2 linked regions of the Massilia litorea genome follow. The protein of the gene in region 1 interacts with the protein of each later gene in a pairwise test. Links are inferred from orthologs where the notes say so. Each region holds a gene or a part of one and is shown in the gene's direction. Other genes may lie near its edges. The genes, in order: hflK and ftsH.

Region 1 (3,156 bases):
CGGGTGAAACCCAGCTCGAGACCGACCGCCGGCTGATCGGCGAGCGGGTCAAAGCCTTGCGCACGCGCCTGGCCAAGCTGCGCAAGCAACACGAAACCCAGCGCCGCGCACGCGGGCGCAACAACACCTTCTCGGTGTCGCTGGTCGGCTATACCAATGCCGGCAAGTCGACCCTGTTCAACACGCTGACGAAGGCCGGCGTGTATGTCGCGAACCAGCTGTTCGCAACGCTCGACACCACCAGCCGCCGCCTGTATCTCGGCGACGAGACGGGCAGCGTCGTCATTTCCGATACCGTCGGGTTTGTCAGGGAGCTGCCGCACCAGCTGGTGGCCGCTTTCCGCGCCACGCTGGAAGAAACCATCCACGCGGACTTGCTGCTGCACGTGGTCGACGGTTCCTCGCCGACCCGCATGGAGCAGATCGAGCAGGTCAACGAGGTCCTGCGCGAAATCGGCGCCGACCACATTCCGCAGATCCTCGTGTGGAACAAGATTGATGCGGCCGACCTCCAGCCTGGGGTCGAACGTGATGAACATGATAAAATCAGCCGCGTTTTTATCAGCGCCAGGAGCGGCGCAGGCCTCGATCTGCTGCGCGACGCAATTGTCGAGGCAGCCAAGTCGGCAGCGAGCTACCCAGCCAATCCGGTGCCAGGCTTGAGCCCTGAAAACGAAGAGCAGGACGATGCAGCGCTGGAATCATCGATGCTCGATGATAACGGCGAAAGTAATCCAACCTCCACCCATGTCGGGCCCCAATAAAAGCCTATGCTTGTTTCCTTACTAAAACGTTTCGGCATTAAACTTTCGCTGAACGATCCGCGCTGGGGCAAAAATCCCGAGAGCGACCATAAAGCCCAGGAAGGGCGCCGTCCGGGTGAGGGTCCACCCGACCTCGATCAGATGTGGCGCGACTTCAATGCCCGCCTGAACCGCCTGTTCGGCAGCCGCGGCAACAACGGCGACGCCGGTGGCCCGTATCGCGGCGAAGGCCGCGGCGCGGGCATTACCGCGTCCGTGATCGGCTTCATCGTGCTCCTGATCTGGCTCGCCAGCGGCGCCTTCATCGTGCAGGAAGGGCAGGTCGGCGTGGTCACCACCTTCGGCCGCCTGTCCCACACGACCGGCGCCGGCTTCAACTGGCGCTGGCCGGCCCCGATCCAGGCCCACGAAACCGTCAACGTCTCGCAGGTCCGCACCGCCGAAATCGGCTACCGCGACAACGTACGCAACAAGCAGGGCGCCGAGTCGCTGATGCTGACCGATGACGAAAACATCATCGACATCCAGTTCGCGGTGCAGTACACGCTGAAGGACCCGGTCGCCTGGGTCTTCAACAACCGCGACCAGGATGCGACCGTGCACCAGGTGGCCGAGACGGCGATCCGCGAAGTGGTTGGCAAGAGCAAGATGGACTTCGTGCTGTACGAGGGCCGCGAGAAGGTCGCGCTCGACGTCCACCGCATCATCCAGCAGATCGTCGACCGCTACAAGCTGGGCGCCCTGATCACCAACGTGACCATGCAGAACGTGCAGCCGCCGGAGCAGGTGCAGAGCGCCTTCGACGACGCGGTCAAGGCCGGCCAGGACCGCGCCCGTGCCCGCAACGAAGGCGAGGCCTATGCCAACGACGTGATCCCGCGTGCCCGCGGCGCCGCCTTCCGCCTGCTGCAGGACGCCGAAGCCTACCGCTCGATGGTGGTCGAAAACGCCACCGGTAACGCCGCCCGCTTCAACCAGGTCGTCACCGAGTATGCGAAAGCGCCGGGCGTCACCCGCGACCGCATGTACATCGACACGATGCAGCAGATCTTCAGCAGCACCAGCAAGGTGATGGTCGACGCCAAGTCGGGGTCGAACATGCTGTACCTGCCGCTCGACAAGCTGATCGCGCAAGTGGCCGCCAACGACGCCGCCACGGGCAGTGCCCGATCGGGTCCGGTGCAACTGCAGCAACAGCCGAACCAGCAGGAGCAGGCGACCACGCCTGCGCAGGAAGTGCAGCAGACGATTGAACAGGTACGCCAGCGCGACAGCCGTTCGCGCGATTCCTCACGTGACAGGGAGAGCCGTTAATGAGCCGCCTCGTAACCATTTTCGTGGCGGGCTTCATTGCCCTGATGCTGCTGTCGTCGACCGTGTTCGTGGTCGACCAGCGCCGCTTCGCCATCGTCTTCGCACTCGGCGAGGTACGTGAGGTCATCTCCGAGCCGGGCCTGCACTTCAAACTGCCGCCGCCGTTCCAGAACATCGTCTATCTCGACAAGCGCGTCCTGACCCTGGATACGCCCGACGCCGACCGCTTCATCACGGCCGAGAAGAAGAACATCCTGGTCGACGCCTTCGTCAAATGGCGCATCGTCGAGCCGCGCCTGTACTACGTCAGCTTCAGCGGCGACGAGCGCGCCGCGACCAACCGCATGTCGCAGATCATCAAGGCGGCCCTGAACGACGAGATTACCAAGCGCACCGTGCGCCAGGTGATCTCCGGGGAACGCGGCGCCGTGATGCAGGCGGTGCAGAACAAGGTCGTGGCCGAAGCCAAGCAGATCGGCATCGGCATCGTCGACGTGCGCCTGAAGCGCGTGGACTACATCGAGCAGATCAACAATTCCGTCTACGACCGCATGCGCGCCGAGCGGGTTCGCGTAGCCAATGAATTGCGTTCGACCGGCTCCGCCGAAAGCGAAAAGATCCGCGCCGACGCCGACCGCCAGCGCACCGTGATCCTGGCCGAAGCCTTCCGCGAAGCCGAGAAGATCAAGGGCGAGGGCGATGGCAAGGCATCGGCGATCTATGCCGAGTCCTTCGGCAAGAACCCGGAGTTCTATAAATTCTATCGTTCGCTCGAAGCCTACCGCGCCAGCTTCAAGGCGCATGGGGACGTGATGGTGATCGATTCGAATTCGGAGTTCTTCAAGTATTTCAGGAGTCCGGGTACGAAATAAATCATCCGAAAACGCCGCGTCGATCGCGGCGTTTTTTTTTGCCATTCGAACGATCAAACGCCGTACCGCGTGGGCTCGAGAGCACACCCTACGGACGGCAGCACGGTAGGGTGGGCACTCCGTGCCCACGCGGACCTTCGATCAGTGTTGGCGGTGTCCCGGCGCACCGTTACAACGTGCGAAACGCCGCGACGTCGGCCCTGTTG
Region 2 (3,203 bases), 1.7 Mb from region 1 along the record:
CTGTCGGGGATTCCAACGGCTGACGCTGCGCGGATGGAACATTTGATTGATCTCGCTATTGAGTTTTCTCAAATGCACCTGAAACCCGGTGGAGCATTGTTGGTCAAGTGCTTTAAGGATATGGGTTTCACGCAAATTGTCGAGAAGTTCCGCACCGAGTTCAAGACCGTCAAGCAAATCAAGCCCAAGGCAAGCCGCGACAAATCGTCGGAAATTTTCCTGCTCGGGCGCGGTCTGAAGAATCCGGTGGAGTACAAATCGGGATCCGAACGCGGCGCGGCCCTTGATATTTGAGATCGCAGCCGCACATGCACCGCGTGACGCCTCCGTTCGGATGCGTCCGGAACCTTCCCGCGCGCTTGTCGGTGTGGAAAAGGTGGCAATATGGCATCATGTGGGGCTGTGCATGGCACGCCCTGCGCGCTGTTAGTGAAATCACGAGTAAAATCGCGTGTGGCATCGCGAGTAAAATCGGCAAAATCAAATCGGTATTGGTGCGGAGCGCATCGGAGGAGTTTTCGTGAATAATATGTTTTCCAAATCCGCCATCTGGGTGGTCGTCGCACTGCTGTTGTTCATGCTGTTCAAGCAGTTCGACAACCATAGCCCGGCCGGTGGCAGCAAGACCATCGCTTATTCCGAGCTGCTCGACGATGTGAAAGCGCGCCGCGTCAAGGATGTCGTGATCGAAGGCGCGAACATCACCGCCACCCGCACCGACGACAGCAAGGTACGCGCCACCGCCACCATGCTCGACCGCGGCCTGATCGGCGACCTGCGCGAGAACGGCGTGCGCTTCGACGTCAAGCCGCCGGAAGAGCCTGGTTTCCTGCAGCAAGTGTTCATCTCCTGGTTCCCGATGCTGCTCCTGATCGGCGTCTGGGTCTTCTTCATGCGCCAGATGCAGGGCGGCGGCAAGGGCGGCGCTTTCTCCTTCGGCAAGTCGAAGGCGCGCATGCTCGATGAAACGAACAACAGCGTCACCTTCGCCGACGTCGCCGGCTGCGACGAAGCGAAAGAAGAAGTCAGCGAGATCGTCGACTTCCTGAAAGACCCGACCAAGTTCCAGAAGCTGGGCGGTCGCATCCCGCGCGGCGTGCTAATGGTCGGTCCTCCGGGCACCGGCAAGACCCTGCTGGCGCGTGCCATCGCCGGCGAAGCGAAAGTGCCGTTCTTCTCGATCTCCGGTTCCGACTTCGTCGAGATGTTCGTCGGCGTCGGCGCATCCCGCGTGCGCGACATGTTCGAGAACGCGAAGAAGCACTCGCCTTGCATCATCTTCATCGACGAGATCGACGCCGTCGGCCGCCACCGCGGCGCCGGCATGGGCGGCGGCAACGACGAACGCGAACAGACGCTGAACCAGCTGCTGGTCGAGATGGACGGTTTCGAAGCCACCTCCGGCGTCATCGTGATCGCCGCCACCAACCGCGCCGACGTGCTGGACAAGGCGCTGCTGCGTCCGGGCCGTTTCGACCGCCAGGTGATGGTCGGTTTGCCGGACATCCGCGGCCGTGAGCAGATCCTGAACGTGCACATGCGCAAGGTGCCGATCGGCGCCGACGTGAAGGCCGACATCCTGGCCCGCGGTACCCCCGGCTTCTCGGGTGCGGACCTGGCCAACCTGGTCAACGAAGCAGCCCTGTTCGCCGCGCGCCGCAACAAGCGCCTGGTCGAGATGAACGACTTCGAGGACGCCAAGGACAAGATCTACATGGGTCCGGAGCGCAAGTCGATGGTCATGCGCGAGGAAGAGCGCCGCAACACGGCCTACCACGAGTCGGGCCACGCGGTCGTCGCCAAGCTGCTGCCAAAGGCTGACCCGGTGCACAAGGTCACGATCATGCCGCGTGGTTTCGCCCTCGGCCTGACCTGGCAGCTGCCCGAGCACGATGCCCTGTCCGGTTACAAGGACAAGATGCTGGAAGAAATCTCGATCCTGTTCGGCGGCCGTATCGCCGAAGAGATCTTCGTCGGCCAGATGTCGACCGGCGCCTCGAACGACTTCTCGCGTGCCACCAAGCTGGCGCGCTCGATGGTGACCCGCTTCGGCATGTCCGAGACGATGGGCGTGATGGTCTACGAAGACAGCGAGAACGAAGGCTTCTTCGGCGGCGCCACCAAGACCATTTCGGAAGCGACCCAGCAAAAGGTCGACGCTGAAATCCGCGCAATCCTCGACACCCAGTACGCGCTGTCGCGCCGTCTGTTGGAAGAGAATCGCGAGAAGGTCGAGATGATGACCAAGGCCCTGCTCGAGTGGGAAACCATCGATTCCGAGCAGATCAACGACATCATGGCCGGCCGCGAGCCGCGTCCGCCGAAAGCCGGCCTGCTGACCAAGCGCACGCCGCCTGGCGACAGCGGTTCGGGCGGCGTGGCCACCAACGCGCCGGCACCGGCCTGATCCGCGGTTTTGATTCGCGGTCCTGATTTGTCAACGCGCTTGATCGACTAGCACCTCTCCAGCAAAAGGCATCCCTCCGGATGTCTTTTGCTCGTTAACGAGGCGCGCGCGTTTCCCTTCGACTTTCCCTCCATCACTTATGCGTCAACTGCTGCAATGCGGCCGCTTCAGCTTCCGGCTGGAACAGCGACCCCTCGTCATGGGCATCCTGAATGTCACGCCCGATTCGTTTTCCGACGGCGGCCGCTACGGCACGCTCGAGTTCGCGATTTCGCGCGCCGAAGAGATGGTGCGCGACGGTGTCGACCTGATCGACATCGGCGGCGAATCGACCCGCCCCGGCTCGCCGAGCGTCCCGGTCGAGGAAGAACTACGCCGCGTAATGCCGGCCGTCTACGCGCTGCAGGGAGTGGGGCGCGCGCTCTCGGTCGACACCTGCAAACCGCTGGTCATGCGCGAAGCGATCATCGCCGGCGCCGACATGATCAACGACATCAACGGCTTCCGCGCGCCGGGCGCGATCGAGGCCGTGCAGGGCAGCGACTGCGGCCTGTGCATCATGCACATGCAGGGAACGCCCCAGGACATGCAGGCCGAACCGGTCTACGGCGACGTGGTGGGGGAGGTGACCGCTTTCCTGCGCGAACGGATCGAGGCCTTGCTGGCGGCCGGCATCGAGCGTGAACGCATCTGCGTCGATCCGGGCCTCGGTTTCGGCAAGACGGTCGAACATAACTACACCTTGCTGCGCGCGACCGCACGCATCGAGGAAGAACTGGGATTCCCGGTACTGATC

Evidence for each region.
Region 2: the proteins of hflK (region 1) and ftsH interact in binary tests that used the Escherichia coli proteins (3 or more experiments, as listed by UniProt). The link is inferred for Massilia litorea from one-to-one orthologs.

Annotation. Positions count from the first base shown.
Region 1 is NZ_CP062941.1:2,865,511-2,868,666, forward strand. The notes cover bases 89-2,924. They hold hflK (FtsH protease activity modulator HflK), read left to right. Parts: upstream 89-770; coding sequence 771-2,078; downstream 2,079-2,924. Other genes in these bases: hflX (GTPase HflX), read left to right, coding at 89-764; hflC (protease modulator HflC), read left to right, coding at 2,078-2,924. Also shown: more of hflX, read left to right, coding at 1-88; more of hflC, read left to right, coding at 2,925-2,950.
Region 2 is NZ_CP062941.1:4,586,144-4,589,346, reverse strand. The notes cover bases 81-2,963. They hold ftsH (ATP-dependent zinc metalloprotease FtsH), read left to right. Parts: upstream 81-520; coding sequence 521-2,407; downstream 2,408-2,963. Other genes in these bases: folP (dihydropteroate synthase), read left to right, coding at 2,547-2,963; LPB04_RS20545 (RlmE family RNA methyltransferase), read left to right, coding at 81-294. In the rest of the region: more of LPB04_RS20545, read left to right, coding at 1-80; more of folP, read left to right, coding at 2,964-3,203. UniProt on the Escherichia coli protein: Acts as a processive, ATP-dependent zinc metallopeptidase for both cytoplasmic and membrane proteins. Plays a role in the quality control of integral membrane proteins.